Regions from separate parts of the Salinicoccus sp. ID82-1 genome, predicted to be linked through region 1. Evidence: riboswitches for the same ligand, from Rfam matches in the RefSeq annotation. Region 1 holds a riboswitch; the other holds the start of a gene.
What was found. A riboswitch is a leader RNA that binds a small molecule or an ion and turns the genes downstream of it on or off. The one in region 1 is predicted to bind S-adenosylmethionine.
Positions count from the first base shown of each region.

Region 2: it holds a riboswitch for S-adenosylmethionine, as region 1 does, so the genes downstream of both, metK (methionine adenosyltransferase) here and J4760_RS07405 (ATP-grasp domain-containing protein) in region 1, are expected to answer to the same signal.

Region 1 covers NZ_JAGFLY010000002.1:400,877-409,125, forward strand. Annotated here, with positions in the region: gene J4760_RS07380 (ABC transporter permease) at 1-89, opposite strand, end outside; gene J4760_RS07385 (ABC transporter permease) at 76-1,134, opposite strand; gene J4760_RS07390 (ABC transporter ATP-binding protein) at 1,134-2,063, opposite strand; gene J4760_RS07395 (sensor histidine kinase) at 2,190-3,239, shown strand; gene J4760_RS07400 (response regulator transcription factor) at 3,217-3,816, shown strand; SAM riboswitch class I at 3,883-3,985, shown strand; gene J4760_RS07405 (ATP-grasp domain-containing protein) at 4,122-5,084, shown strand; partial or broken gene J4760_RS07410 (DUF2187 family protein) at 5,115-5,225, shown strand; gene J4760_RS07415 (protein-L-isoaspartate(D-aspartate) O-methyltransferase) at 5,487-6,068, opposite strand; gene J4760_RS07420 (VOC family protein) at 6,141-7,067, opposite strand; gene J4760_RS07425 (alpha/beta hydrolase) at 7,146-7,748, shown strand; gene J4760_RS07430 (HAD-IIB family hydrolase) at 7,754-8,249, opposite strand, start outside.
Region 2 covers NZ_JAGFLY010000001.1:954,417-962,665, forward strand. Annotated here, with positions in the region: gene J4760_RS04935 (fluoride efflux transporter FluC) at 86-451, shown strand; gene J4760_RS04940 (fluoride efflux transporter FluC) at 448-813, shown strand; gene J4760_RS04945 (NAD-dependent succinate-semialdehyde dehydrogenase) at 862-2,241, opposite strand; gene J4760_RS04950 (nuclease-related domain-containing protein) at 2,321-3,229, opposite strand; gene J4760_RS04955 (hypothetical protein) at 3,546-3,740, shown strand; gene metK (methionine adenosyltransferase) at 3,785-4,978, opposite strand; SAM riboswitch class I at 5,069-5,174, opposite strand; gene pckA (phosphoenolpyruvate carboxykinase (ATP)) at 5,325-6,905, shown strand; gene J4760_RS04970 (NUDIX domain-containing protein) at 6,953-7,411, opposite strand; gene yidD (membrane protein insertion efficiency factor YidD) at 7,487-7,726, shown strand; gene menE (o-succinylbenzoate--CoA ligase) at 7,735-8,249, opposite strand, start outside.

The DNA.
Region 1 (8,249 bases):
AATGCAAAGATGAAAAAGGCGGTCAGAAAAATCAGCATCAGGTACTTATACTTCCAGAAGTGGAGGAGTATGGATTTAAATACTGTCATATTGTTTCCTCCTCAATACAAGTAGTGTCACGCCAAAGAGCAGCAGTGCATATGCCAGGAGCAGACCGATTGTTGGCAGGTAGTCACTGTAGTTGCCGAGGAAGTTGATCCTGTACATCGTATCCGTCATTCTGGCAAGCGGGTTCAAGGTGTTCAGCCACGGCATATTTTCACCGATGATTGTTCTGATTTCGGGACCCATCAGCCCGGCCAGGAACGACAGAGTAATCATGAAGATGACTGCAAAGGTCGTTTTGATATTGGCATTGATGCCTGGAATCAGACCGATGAACAGTCCAAGGCCGATTCCGGTCATGTTGGCAATGAAAATCAACAGAAGGGTCGACCACAGCTCGGTGAAGAGCGACATCTGATAGAATATGGCGATGGCCGAGAGGACAACTGTATTGGATAGTACATTCAGCAGCAGAGAGCTGGCGACACTTGAAAAGAGGAATTTGTATTTGCTGTATGGGCTGGCTGAGAATCGTGCGCCCATCAGGCTCAAGTTCGGCTGCACTGTTGAAACGAATTCGATGGCCGAAAACATGCCGTAGATGGAGATCATGCTGATCAATGCATAGAACAGTACGGTTTCCGGTTCAGCATTCTGGCTGTTCGGAATGATGTACTCCTGATCATAGTCGAAATTTTGGAAAGGGATGCCGGACGCGCTGACATTCCTGATCTGATCCAGCACCGACTGGAGAATCGTCTGGTTGATGCCCGTCTCTGTCACGAGCAGTTCAAGTTCAGTGCTGCCATGCACGTAGCCGGCCATCTCGCCTGCTTTCATCCTGTCCACAGCCTCGCTTTCACCAAGCTCCGTGAGAACGATGAAATCGATGGTGCCGAGCACTTCCGTCACGGGATGCCCGGGTTCGATACCGACTTCTATGTCTTCGATTTCCGTACCACCCATACTCGATGTGGTCATTGTGAACAGTCCGCACATCAGGAGCGGATAGCATAAAGTCCAGAACCAGTAGCCGAAGTCCTTGAAATTGATACTGATCAAGTATCTGATCATGCGTAGAATCACCATCAGTCCCTCAGCTCCTTTCCTGTGAGTTCGAGAAAGATGTCACTCAGTGTCGACCGCTCACTTGAAAGCTCCGTATAGCTCATACCTCTTGATTCCATGAACTTGATGAGATCCGGCAGATTGTTCTCCTGCTTTTCAAAATGGATCAGGTAGTTTCCATTTCTTTTTGTCACCTTTACGACGTGGGGCAGCTCTTCAAGCTGTGCCTCGATTGTCTGATCTTCTGTAATGAAGCCGACTTCAATCCGTTCTTGCGTGGAGATTGTGTTCTGCAGCTCATGGACAGTACCGGAAGCAATATTACGACCGGAATCCATGATGACCATGCGGTCGCACAGCTGCTCGGCCTCTTCCAGGTAGTGGGTTGTATAGATGATGGTCGTTCCCTGGGCTTTCATTTTACGTATGCCTTCCAGTATGAAGTTTCTGCTCTGTGCGTCGACTGCGACCGTAGGCTCATCCATGAACAGAAGCGCCGGCTTATGCGCGATTCCACAGGCAATGTTGAGGCGTCGTTTCAGGCCGCCGCTCAACTTCTTTGGAACGAACTTGCGGTACTTGCCGAGATCCACAAACTCGATCGCCTCCTCAACAAGCACCTTGCGTTTCTTGCGGTCCGTCACATAGAGTCCACAGTAGAAGTCGATGTTCTCGTAGACATTCAGCTTGTCGAAGATGGCCAGCTCCTGGGGTACGATGCCGATTCGGCTTTTGACCGCATTGTTGTTCGGATGCACCTGCTGGCCGAATATCTCGATTTCTCCTTTGTCGAAAGTAAGTAGTGACAGCATGCAGTTGATTGCAGTCGTCTTGCCGCATCCATTCGGACCGAGCAGTCCGATGATTTCTCCTTCTTTTGCTGCAAAAGAAAAATGGTCCAGTGCGATCAGCTCATTATATCTTTTGACGACGTTCTCCATTCTGATCATGGCAATATCCCCCTGTATTGATTGATGCTTTCAGTTTATACTGTTATTAAGTTCTGCGTTAGTGTATAGAATAATGACTGCACATGACATCTGTCATGAATGGGGGTGGCTGGCCTGATAAATGTAATGGAAAAGATGGTTCTTTATTTTATTCTCACGGCGTACTACTTCATCACCATTGACGAGCCGAGCCTCGTGATCGCGCTGCTTGCCTTCATCCTGTTCTTCATTGTGGATGTGTTTGAATACCGCTACAGTGTGCTTGCCGTATCAGCAGTCTATCTGGTCTTCATCTTCGCAAGCACAGAGTGGATATTCTATATGCCGCTGTTCACACTGGTGGTCGCAGTAAGATATGGAGGTATTGCCTTCGCCACGCTGGTCCTCCTTTTCATCGAAGCGGAGGTCATCCTACTGATGATTGCACTCTTCGTCCTCTACATGAGCTATCTGAGGGCAAGGCTTGATTCATATGAAAGGGAGAACCGGAAAATAAGGGATCAGCTGACGAGCGACAACCTGCTGCTTAGACGGCAGCATAATGAACTGCTTAAAAATCACGAGAAGGATGTTCATATGGCGGGGCTTAATGAGCGCAACCGTATCGCACGGGAAATGCATGACGCGCTCGGCCACTCACTCAGTACAAGCATCCTGCTGATAGAATCCCTCCAATACATAAAGGATGAAGCAAAGATAAAGCAGTCTCTTCAACTGCTGCAGGAGCGTCTGAAGGGCGGCATGGACGATATACGGACAAGCATCCATCAGCTGTATGAAACCTCGATTGACCTTGAGGCAAGGATCAGTGACTACATCAAGGAGATGGACCGGTATCACATACGACTGAGATATGACGTCACTTCCGCTCTCGACCATGAAATGAAGATGGATATATTGAGCATCATCAAGGAATCGCTGACCAACATCAGAAAGCATTCGGATGCCGAGAACGTCAGAATCGCAATCAGGGAACAGAAGGATGTCATCATAATCTCCATTAAAGATGACGGGTCGGAACGTCCTGCAGTGAAGAAGGGGATGGGGTTGCTTGCCATGCAGGAAGTGGTCGGGAAGTACAACGGCATCTTCAATACATTCCATGAGGGCGGGTTTTCAATCCACATCACATTATATAAGGAGGGGGAGAGAGATGAACATAATCATAGTGGATGATGATGCACTGGTGGTCAGCGCTCTCAGTACCATTCTCGAAGGTTCCGGCTATACCGTTGCCGCAACGGGCCGTAGCGGGGAGGAGGCGATTGAGCTGTATAGACAGTATCAGCCCGATCTACTTATGACGGATATCAGAATGGATGGTGTAACAGGGCTGGAAGCGAGCCGAAAAATACTTGAGCAGTGGGCGGATGCCAATATTCTCCTGATCACGACTTTCAAAGATGATGCGTACATCCATGAAGCACTGAAGATCGGCTGCAAGGGGTATCTTTTGAAGGATAATTTCAAGGGCATTCTTCCTGCTATCCAGGCAGTCGCTTCCGGCAACATGGTATTTGACAGCGATATTGTAAAAAGCATGGCGACGAAATCCCATTTCAAGGCGATGGAGGCACTATCAAAGCGGGAGTGTGAAATACTGGAGCTTGTTGCAGAAGGACTCAGCAACAAGGAGATTTCAGAAAAACTGTACCTGAGCGAGGGGACGGTCAGGAACTACATTTCCCAGATGCTCAACAAACTCGAACTGCGCGACCGGACACAGCTCGTAGTGTATTATTATAGAAGCTGAACTATTGACAGATAATTCTTTCTGCTTTATCATATCCATTAACCTACTAATTTAATATGAATTTAATTCTTATCCAGAGAAGCTGAGGGAGATGGCCCTATGACGCTTCGGCAGCGGGTTCTTTGAACACTGTGCCAATTCCATCAGGTGCACGCCTGGAAGATGAGAAGAGATGAATTGCAGGAAGCTCTTTTCTTATCCGAAAAGGGCTTCTATTTTTATAGATGGTTAAGCGGTTGCGGAACAGGTGATGGAAAGGATAGAGTTGCGAGCAGTAGGAGATAGACAAAGCAGGAGGAATGACTATGGCTAAAATATATGTACTGCATGAAAATCCGGAATGGACAGAACATCTTTTCAGACGTCTCGATGAACTGGGGCTGCCCTATGAGGACTGGCAGCTGTCTCAAGGTACGGTGGATCTGACAGCCACACCGCCTGAAGGCATCTTCTACAACAGGATGAGTGCCTCGTCACATACACGCGGCAACCGCTATGCACCTGAACTTTCCAATGCTGTATTGGCATGGCTTGAGCATCATGGTCGTACGGTCATCAATGGCAGCCGGGCACTTCAGCTTGAGGTGAGCAAGGTGCTGCAGTACCTGGAACTCGAGGAGCATGGTGTAAAGACACCGAAAACCGTCGCTGCAGTCGGAAAGGACCAGATACTTGAAGCTGCAAGGCAGTTCGAAGGTCAGTCCTTCATCACAAAGCACAACCGTGCTGGAAAGGGTCTTGGTGTCCAGCTGTTCGATTCCATCGAGGTACTCGAAAGATATGTAGAGAGTGATGCGTTCGAGGCGCCGGTCGATGGCGTGACGCTGCTCCAGGACTACATCAAGTCTCCGGAATCCTTCATTACGCGCTGTGAGTTTGTTGGCGGTGAATTTGTCTATGCCGTCCGTGTCGATACGTCGGAAGGGTTTGAACTATGCCCTGCAGATACATGCTCGATCGAGGATCTGTTCTGCCCGGCAGACAGTGCACCTGCCGAGACGCCGAAGTTCAGAATCGTCCAGGACTTCGACCACCCTGTACTCGAGAAATACAGGCAGGTCCTGAAATCCAATGACATCCAGGTCGCAGGCATCGAATTCATCCAGGATGAGGCAGGAAACATCTACACTTACGATATCAATACGAATACAAACTATAACAGCGATGCAGAAGCGGAAGCGGGCCAGTTCGGCATGCTTGAACTTGCAAAGTTCCTGAAAAGCGAGCTTGAAGCGGTGACAAAGACATCGGTTTCTGCATCGAAATAATCGATGGCAGTTAAAAACCTCATCCACAGAATGAGGTTTGAGGAAGTAGAAATAAGAGCAGCGAAAGTCGGAAATATCGTGGAATTTGATGATATGAGAGGCAAAGTCGAGAAAGTGAATGAAAACTCGGTCATCGTCAATGGCGTTTCAGGTTTGTTGGGGGTGGGCGAGTGGGAATGAGGTTGGCCCTCCAACTTGCCATGGCACCGCCCGCGATGGTGAATTAATCTCCTAACTTGCCATGGCACCGCCTACGATGGTGAGTTGATGCCATCACCCCACCCCACCCCGCCCAATCCCAAAAAAAAGACTGAAGACATGTCATTTTATAATGACTTTGTCTACAGTCTATAACCTCATCCACAGGATGAGGTTTGCTTTTATCCACTTGCTACAAAGCCCTCAGGCCTTGTCGTCCTTCATTCCGACAAATCTTACCTGCTCGATGGATGAAGTCCGAATTTTGCCATGTGGATCCTTTTCGACCAGCTGGAGGTCCTGGGCGAAAGTATCACCGATGGGAATGATCATCTTTCCACCGGGTGAGAGCTGACGGACGAGGGCAGCGGGGAGTTCCTTGGCGGCCGCAGTCACCATGATCCGGTCATAGGGCGCATGTTCCTCCCAGCCGAGATTGCCATCACCATAGTGGAAGTGGATATTGGAAAATCCCTCTGCCGCCAGTTTTTCTTTGGCACTTTCATGAAGTGCTCTGATTCTTTCAACGGTATACACTTCATTTGAAAACTTGGCGAGAAGTGCTGTCTGGAAGCCGGAGCCGGTTCCGATCTCAAGCACCCTTTGGTCTGTTCCAAGCTCGAGGCGGATGGTCATTGCAAGTACGAGGGAAGGCTGGGATATCGTCTGACCATGACCGATGGAGAAAGGCATATCCATTTCCGCCTGTTCCTTATGCCGGTCCATAAACCTGCTGCGGTCGAGTGTCTGAAAAAATGCTGTAATTTCTTTGGCATCATATTTCATGAGTCTCACCTTCCTTTTTAAGTGGCTACCCTGAAAAACGACAAACAATACAGTCGGGCATTTCAATCTCCATCATCTGATCGGAATCAGATATGTTTCAATGAAGTCGCGCTGCTCTTCGAATTTTGGTGGCAGGGACAGATTCTCTCCCAGTGATTCCACAGGTTCATCAACATCGAAGCCTGGACCGTCCGTGGAGATTTCGACTGTAATATTGCCCACCGTAGTAATATAGAGTGCTTTGAAGTAGTGACGGTCGACGATGCCGGAATTCCGCCAGTTTTCCTGATCGACCTTCTGCTTCATTTCAAGCAGGGCATCCTCATCATCCACACGCAGGGAGAAATGATGGACACTGCCATAGCCTTCCTTTTCCAGCTGGCTGTTACGCTGTTCGATGACATACACGCTGCCGTTGCCGACGTTGACTACAGCTTCAGTAGCATCATCATCGAATTCACCTTCAACCCGACCTCCGAGCAGTTCCAGAAACTGGACCATCGGCTTGATGTACTGCACGGTCACTTCGACGGCACCGATGGAAGTGATGGCATACTCATTGGGTATTTCGGGATGGTCATTCGGCGTAGTGTGTTCATCACTCTGTTCGACAATCAGCGCAAGCCGCTGCCTTTCGTTATCTTCGAATTTCATGATGGTCCTGCCAAACTGCTCGATGATGCCTTCATGATAGACGCCTTCATCCGCAAAGCGTTCCTTGAAGAATTCGAGTGCCTCTCTCGTCGGTACCCGGAAATAGGTTCTCGAGATGCTGTTGGTGCCAGACTGGTACTGCGGTGCATTCACGATTTCAAAGAATGTGATATCTGCGCCCGGGGTGCCCATGTAGTCGGCATAAAAGAGGTGATACATGCTTGTATCGTCCTGGTTCACTGTCTTCTTCACCAGTCGCAATCCAAGAATGTCCGTATAGAATTCGTGGTTGTCGAGTATCTCCCTGGTGATGGAAGAGACGTGATGGATACCTTTTACTGTCATAAATATCGCTCCTTCTGTGTCTATTGCTTCAAGTATATTATAGTAATAGGGTAAACTCTAATAAAGGAGGACGTGACAATGGAACATCTATTCATAAAAGCAAAAAACGGCAAGCAGAATACGCTGATCCTTTTCCATGGCAGCGGGGGCAGGGAGACGGATCTGCTTGAAGTTGCCACAATGGTGGACGGATCAGCAAATATACTGGCTTTGCGCGGTGATGCCGATGATGATGGGCAGGTCCGGTTTTTCAAGCGTCAGGGCAGAGGGCATGACATGGAGAGCCTGAACGCCGAAGGAGAAAAGATCTCCGGGCTGCTCGAACATCTCGCGCACGAGTATGGACTGGATCTTGAAAAGGCGATCTACATCGGCTATTCGAACGGTGCCAACATGGCTGCACATCTGGTGTTCAATCATCGAATCCCGGTCGCCGGAGCGATGCTGATGCATCCGGCATATAAAGGCGAGGTGCCCGAGAAGGCGGAACTGCTCGGCAAGAAGATACTGCTGACAGCCGGCGCCCGCGATATGGTGGCGACAGCGGGGGAAGCCTATCAGCTGAAGCAGAAGCTTGAACTGAAAGGGGCATCGGTGGACGTCAAACTGACCGATGGGGGTCATGAAATCGTTTCTGAAGAGCTGATGGAAGGTCACGTCTGGTACCTTAAAGTAAAATAGGATCCCTAATCGAGATATCTTTCCATAAGGTAGCGTTCAAGACCGCCTTCATCACATGTATGTGAAGTGATATCATCCGCTTTTTCCTTGATGGGCTCGGGCGCATTCTTCATTGCTGTGGATCGTCCGGCCCTCTCGAACAGGGGCAGGTCGTTCATCGAGTCGCCGATTGCGTGCACGTCCTCGAAACTGAGGTCATAGTGATCCAACAGAATCTCGAGGCCATTCGCCTTATCGCGGCCATTCAGCATGAGTTCTGCATTGTGGCGGCTTGTCGTATAGAGTGCATAGATGGACTTATCCTGGTGGTTTTCGAGGTAGTCGTACCAGTCTCTTATCTTCTTCATATCGGTGCTGAAGAAGAACATCTTCACAACGTGTTCGAACGTAAGCTTTTCCACCCATTGCGTAGTGCTTTGTAGTGTCTCTTCTGCATAGCGGTACTCAGCATTCATCATGGTTTCAGGCTGGTCCTGGCCGAGATCTTCATATACATATGCC
Region 2 (8,249 bases), on a different contig from region 1:
TCTCCAATTGTAAGTATATGATAACATTATAGGGATATTTAAAGAATTTTGCATGCTACCAGATTATATTGACGGAGGGTGAAGTTTGAAAAAATACATATGCATATCGCTCGGTGCCATGATCGGTGCCAGTCTCCGCTTTGCCATTTCCGTGGCAGCAGCTTCCATGATGCTTCCCTTTTTCATCGGCACATTGGCCGTGAATATGTTCGGTGCTTTTGCTGCAGGGGCTGTACTATCCAAATTTAAGGGACCGACCGGCTACTTTCAGGATTTCCTGATAACCGGTCTGCTTGGCAGCTTCACCACCTTTTCACTGCTGACCTATGAACAGTACGTATTGCTTTCGACTGGTGACTACCTGATATTTACAGTCTATGGCGCCATCAACATGTTCGGTGGCCTATCCATGATACTGCTCGGATGGAAGGCAGGTGGAGCGAAGCGATGATCAATATTCTTCTCATCTCACTTGGTGCAGCTGCCGGTGCATCCTTGAGGGGTTTTATTTCCTCTCTTCGGATTTTTGAACGCTTCAGCCTGCCCTATGCCGCATTTACTGTGAACACTACAGGAGCCCTTTGCATGGGAATTTCCATGCCTCTGATCATTCAGGGCACTTCCCTATATTTCATGATCATATTCGGCTTTCTCGGCGGTTTCACGACCTACTCCGCTTTCACCGTCGAACAGCTGAAACTGTTTGAGCAGAGGGAATACAGGAAACTGATCAAGTACACTTTCATGATGTTTTTCTTCTGCCTGGTCTCGCTTTCGCTCGGACTGCTGATCGGTGTATCCATCGCTGCATGAATAGAGGCCGCAACAAAGCGTTGCGGCCTCTACTTGTTCTATATGTTTCTATATTTTCATTGAAGTGATTTTTGTTTCCAGATAAGGTTCGATACCTTCCGGTCCGCCTTCACGGCCGATGCCGCTTTCCTTCAGTCCACCAAATGGAATGTGCGCTGCACTTGGTTTGCCGTTGTTCCAGCCGAGTACACCGAAGTTCAGGCCTTCCTGCAGTCTGATGCCATCACGATAGCTTTCAGTGAAAAAGTAGGCTGCGAGACCATATTCGGTATCATTCGCCTTCTCTATCGCTTCATCAAGATCCGTGAATGTCTGGATGGGTGCGACGGGACCGAATGTCTCTTCATTCATGATGATCATGTCATCCGTTGCTCCTGTAATGACAGTCGGTTCGATGAAGTATCCGGCGTCCTTATTGCCTTCGCCGCCTGCAATGATCTGGCCGCCTTTATCCTTCGCATCATTGATGTGTTCAATGACCTTGTCATAGCCATCCTCATTGATCATCGGTCCAATTTTGACATCTTCATCCATGCCGTTGCCGACTTTGAGGGACTTCACCTGCTCCGCAAACTTTTCACTGAACGCTTCTGCAATATCTTCATGTACGTAGAATCTGTTGGCACATACGCACGTCTGACCGGAATTTCTGAACTTGGCTGCAATGGCATGTTCCACTGCCACATCAAGATCTGCATCCTTATGGACGACAAGTGGTGCGTGTCCACCAAGCTCCATCGTAATATTCTTTACTGTAGAAGCCGCACCCTCCATCAGCGTCTTGCCGACGGCAGTCGAGCCGGTGAATGTCAGTTTCATGACCTTTTCAGATTTTGCGAATACTTCCCCTGCTTCCTTGCCGGATGCTGTAACGTACTGGATGACACCTTCTTCAAATCCTGCTTCAAGTGCAAGATCGAGGAATCTCATTGCTGACAGCGGCGTTTCACTTGCCGGCTTTACCAGGAATGTACAGCCGGCTGCCACTGCAGGTGCCGCCTTCCTTGCCATCATGGCCACCGGGAAGTTCCACGGTGTAATGGCAGCAACAACACCGATCGGCTGCTTCGTCACAACGAGCCGCACATCATCTTCGTGCTGGGGAATTGTACGTCCGTACACTCTTTTGCCTTCTTCGGCATAGTAGTCGATATAACTGCACGCATACTCCACTTCTCCTGCGGCTTCCTTGATCGGCTTACCATTTTCCTTCGTAATCAGTTCGGCAATCTCATCCTTGTTCTCCCGGATGAGCGCTGCCCATCTGACCATCAGTGCACTGCGGTCATATGCGTTCTTCTTTTTATACTGCTTGAACATTTCATGTGCCTTGTCGATCTTCTTCTCGATATCCTCTTTGCTATCCTTTCTGATCCGATCAACCTCTTCACCGGTTGCAGGATTCAGTACCACGATTTCTTCAGACATCATGACGCCTCCTTTGAATGGATAAAAAGCCCTATAAAAAAATTATAGGGCTTTTCTTTCATTAAAACAAAGAATTGGCTTATGGATTCAATTGGAAGATTGCTTCTGCAATCTCGTCGAGATCCTTGACCGTATACTGGAAACGGCCATGGAAAACATACTTCATGAAGAAGTTTTCAAGCTCCTCTTCACCGACGAGCACTTTGATAGATGGATCAGTGGAATAGTTCGAGATCGAATAGTTGCCATTATCCTGCGGATTGAAATAGATGATCGGAACAACGTCATACTGCAGCTTGAAAATGTTCTTCAGCTTTTCTGCAGAAATTTTGGTTTCTTCGATTGTATCATTATAATAGTTGACCGAGACGTTCTTTTCATCGTCTTTCTCGAAGATCAGGGTCTGTTCCTTGGACTTGTCCAGGTCGAGCAGATCAAAGAAGGACTCGACGTATGGTAGCGCCTCGAAATTGCTTTCGCTCACACCGTGAAGAATATGCCCTTTCCAGTACTTGGAATCGATCAGATAGAGGCCTGTACGTGTGAGTACCAGGTGGTCGATCTTTCTTGTATTCGTATAGTTTCTGGATGGCAGATAGACGTTCGACAGAATGTACATGTCCGTCTCCCTGATCTTTTCATTACGAACGAGGCGGTCCTTCAGCTGGATCAGGGACAGATCCGTAAGATATTCCCCCTTGTCCACTGTAAACTGGCGAAGGCTTGAAAGCTTGTTGTTGAGCAGTGTTGTTTCATCATGATATTTTTCATTCAGCGTGGATACTTCCTTTTTATGCTCCAGCCGCTGCGTTTCATTATCCGATTCATACTTTTCAACCAGATTTTCCTTTTCTTTTGCATAGTCCTTCTGAAGCGCATCGACTTTATTTCTATGCTTTAAATAATAGACCAGGAAAGCAATGGCAATAATGAGCAGCAGTGCAGCCAGTGCAATAAAAATCGGGTCTGTAAAGATTTCCGTATTCATGCCTTGTTTCAAATCCTTCCATATTAGAATAGCTGTTTTGCTTGAAGCTTTGTTCATTATATCAAAATAATATACATTTACGGTCAAAAACAAATAATTTGATGGAAATGTCCCCAAGCTTTTTCATTATTTTTTGTAAGCGCTATTTGGTACCACTTCCATTATTGTGATTTTTTTTGGTCTTAATTAAAATTTATAGGTTTCAGCATGTTTTATTATTTTTCGTATGGGTAATAAGTTATTAACTTGCTAGATAGATAGAGAGATAGCGAGTGTCATCAATTAACCTATAGTTAAAAAACTAGGAGGAATAATCATGGAACTCAAAAAGTATCTAATGGCAGGCGGCTTTGCTTCAGTGCTCGTACTCGGTGCATGTGGCGGAGGCGGTAGTGAAGAATCCACTGAAGAAGCAACTACAGAAGAAGGCACTATGGAAGAAGAGACAATGGAAGAGGAAACTACTGAAGAAATGACAATGGAAGAAGAGACATCTGAAGAGTCAGAGTAATTCTTATCCAATATAAAGTCCCGGACAAATGTCCGGGACTTTTTTTAGTTTACTTTGAGACTTGAGAGCGCCTCTTTCAATCGGGCTGCCTTATCCAGTCTTTCCCAGGGGAAATCATGGTCTTCTCTGCCGAAGTGGCCGTAGCTTGCAGTATTCTTATAGATTGGACGGCGCAGATCAAGCATCTCTATGATGCCGTCCGGAGATAGATTGAATGTTCTACGGATGACATTGACAATATCCGATTCCTTATAGTCTGAAGTACCGAAAGTATCCACGGATATGGACACAGGTTCACTGACTCCGATTGCATATGCAAGCTGTATTTCGCATGTGGAAGCAATTTCGGCTGCCACTATGTTTTTGGCAATATAACGTGCGGCATATGCTGCAGAACGGTCGACCTTGGTCGGGTCCTTGCCGCTGAAAGCACCACCGCCATGGCGGGCATAACCACCGTAGGTATCTACAATTATTTTCCTGCCGGTCAATCCTGCATCTCCTTGAGGTCCACCGATGACAAAACGCCCTGTCGGGTTGATGATATAGCGTGTATTTTCATCAAGAAGTTCTGCCGGCACCACTTCCTGGATGACGTGGGTGATCAGGTCCTCCTGGAGCGTCTTCGTTTCGACTTCTTCATGGTGCTGTGATGAAATGACGATGGTATCCACTCTTTTGACTGCATTATTTTCGTCATACTCAACAGTGACCTGCGTCTTCCCGTCCGGTCTCAAGTAGTCGATGATTCCATCTTTTCTGACCTGTGTCAGACGTCTTGATAATTTATGGGCCAATGAGATCGGCAGTGGCATCAGTTCCTCCGTTTCGTCGCAGGCGAAACCGAACATGAGCCCCTGGTCGCCGGCACCAGTTGAAACGGCTTCCGTCTCCCTTGTTTCGACAGCATTATTCACGCCTTGCGCAATATCCGAAGACTGTTCATCTATACCCGTCAATACGGACATCGTCTTGTAATCATAGCCGTATTTGGCACGGGTATATCCGATCTCCTTGACAGTCTCCCTCACTATTTTGGGGATATCGACGTAAGTATTTGTACTTATCTCTCCAACGATCATTGCCATACCAGTGTTGACAACTGTCTCACAGGCAACTCTTGCGTGCTGGTCCCCTTTTAGTATTTCATCCAGAATGGCGTCTGAAATCTGATCTGCAATCTTATCCGGATGTCCTTCCGTTACGGATTCGGAAGTGAAAAGTCTGCGTTCTGCCATTGAATATTTCTCCTTTATGATTATTAGCTATCTCCTGCTACCAAAAAATAAAGCCTTTTCTCAATAATACGAGAAAAGGCTTCGCTCTTCCCCTTATCGATCAGAATAACTTCTGCATCCTTTAGCACCTTTCTTTATAGAAAAGAGGTTGCTGGGCTTCGTCGGGTATGTTCCCTCCACCGGCTCTTGATAAGAGATAACTTCCCTATAATATACTATATGATTGCATTCAAATCAAGGCGATATTATTTTGTAAATATTATGTTACGACATTTATCAATGTGTTATACTAATTCGTGAAAGTATCATTTACTTTGCTAAATACATAAAAATGGGGGCAAAAATTATGACAAACCACTCAGAACTCATACAGAATCTGGTATCCAAAGAATCATCGCATTTCCAACTTTCTGTGTCTCAACTCGTCGAAAAATCCTTGAAAAGAAAAGAAGGCAAACTGACGGAAACAGGTGCTTTGCGTGCCGAGACAGGCAAGTACACCGGTCGCAGCCCCAAAGACCGTTTCATTGTCAAAGATGCAGTATCCGAGAACAAAGTGGACTGGGGAGAAGTCAATCAGCCGATTTCACAGGAAGTTTTCGATAACCTGTTCGAGAAGGTCATCGATCACCTTGGATCAAAGGAAGAAATCTTTGTTTTCAATGGCTATGCGGGTGCGGATGAGAAGACGCGTCTCAATCTCAGTGTAGTGAATGAGTTCAGCTGGCACAATATGTTTGCACGTACGATGTTCATCCGACCTGAAACGAAGGAAGAGGCGCTTGATATCGAATCACAGTTCACTATCGTATCTGCGCCGACTTTCAAAGCGGACCCATCGACTGACGGGACGGGATCGGAAGCTTTCATCATCGTTTCACTCGAGAAAGGCATCATACTGATCGGTGGTACCGAATATGCTGGTGAAATGAAGAAATCCATCTTCTCCATCATGAACTATCTCCTCCCCGAACAGGGTGTCATGAGCATGCACTGCTCCGCCAATGTTGGAGAAAACAAGGACGTCGCCCTTTTCTTCGGACTTTCCGGCACAGGCAAGACGACGCTTTCCGCCGATTCCCAAAGGGAACTCATAGGTGATGACGAGCACGGCTGGAATGAAGACGGGGTCTTCAATATCGAAGGCGGATGCTATGCAAAAACGATCAACCTTTCCCCCGAAAAGGAACCCGAAATCTTCAAAGCCATCAAATTCGGTTCTGTACTTGAAAATGTCGTCATGGATGAAGCAGGCGTACCGGACTATGATGATGGGTCGCTGACTGAGAATACACGTGCAGCCTACCCGATCGACCATATAGACAACGCACGCATACCATCCGTAGCCGGACACCCGACAACAATCATCTTCCTGACTGCAGATGCATTCGGTGTGCTCCCGCCGATTTCGAAGCTGACCAAAGAACAGGCGATGTACCACTTCCTGAGCGGATTCACATCGAAGCTTGCCGGTACGGAACGCGGAATCACGTCACCACAGCCTGTATTTTCAACATGCTTCGGCTCCCCTTTCCTACCACTGCATGCAACGACCTATGCAAACATGCTCGGCGATCTGATTGATGAGCATGGCGTGGATGTATATCTGGTCAACACCGGCTGGAGCGGTGGAGAATATGGTGTCGGCAAACGCATGGACCTTAAATATACACGTTCCATGGTAAGAAGAGCCATCAGTGGAGAACTCGCCCTCAATGCATTTGAAGAGGATTCCGTGTTCGGACTGAGCATTCCGGCTTTCGTTACCGGTGTCCCAAAGGAAATTCTGAACCCTCGCAATACATGGGTTTCCGAAGAAGCATATGACGAAAAAGCCCATAAATTGAAAGAATCATTCATAGAAAACTTCAAGAAGTTCGGAGCTGAATCCGAAGGCATTGCTGAAACAGGCGGCTTCAAACTCTAGATGAATAAAAATAATGCGCCGGATATCCTATTTGATATCCGGCGCATTTATTTGAAAAATTCGTCATTCCTGCTCATCTGATACAAGTAGTCGATGCAGGCATCATCCAGCAGGAAGCTTCTCCTGTCTTCCGGAATCTCCTCGATTGTCCTGTAGATGACCGGTCCGTGTGTTTCGCTGTATTCGCATATGAAGAATATATCCTTCACTTCAGCAAAGAATACAGCCTTAACAAATGGTTTTGCGTCATGCACAGTATACGCACCGATGTATTTGACTGCATCAAGGCTCGCGCCCGTCTCTTCGAACACTTCCCTGTGCAGCGCTTCCTCGGGACTTTCTCCTGCTTCGATCTTGCCGCCCGGGAACTCTATTCCGCGGGTTCTATGATCGGTCAGCAGATATTTTCCATCCATTCTGCAGATGCAGAGTATGTGACCAGGTGGTGCATCAGAGCCGAGTTCCAACGTGACCTTCCTGCCTTTATGGTCTTTGAATCGAAGCATGCTATCATCTCCAAATTTGCTTAAATCCAGTGTACCCTATATCATAATAGTATTAAATGCTGGAGCGGTGATTATATGAAAACAATCCTTCTATGGCTGATGCGCTTCTATCAGAAAGCGATCTCCCCCATGTTTCCACCGAGCTGCCGGTTCAATCCGACATGCTCCAACTACGGTATAGAAGCTGTACAGGAACATGGTGCCTTCAAGGGCGGCTATCTGGCAGCCAGGCGCATTCTTAAATGCCACCCATTCCATCCCGGCGGGTACGATCCTGTGCCTCTCAATCCGGACAATTATGAAAAGAAGCAGTGATCACCGAATCACTGTTTCTTTTTTGCATCGTAGACTTTCTGATTCTGTGCTCTTGAAACTTTACCGGTCGAGGTCATCACGATGCGCGGCATCCGGTGGATCTCTTTCGGCAGTTTATATCGTGCAAGAAGCCCGTTCAGATGACCCATGATGTCATCGTCTTCTATTGCCATTCCTGTCCTCTCTTCTATCAGCAGGATGGGCACTTCGCCCCACTTGGCGTCCTTCCTTTTAACAACCGCCGCATTCGAAATTGCCGGAATCATATTGACCGCATCCTCAATCTCTTTCGGATACACATTCTCGCCACCACTGATGATCAGATCCCTGCGCCGGTCCAGTATGTAAAGGTAGCCGTCCGCATCGATATATCCCATATCGCCTGTTCTGAAGTAGCCGTCCGACACCTCAATCTCTGCATTCAGATAGCCTTGTGTGATCGGTGCACCGCGTACAAGCAGTTCACCGTCATTGCTGTCATCGATCCTTATCTCGATGTTGTCGAGCGGCCGCCCGACCGTAC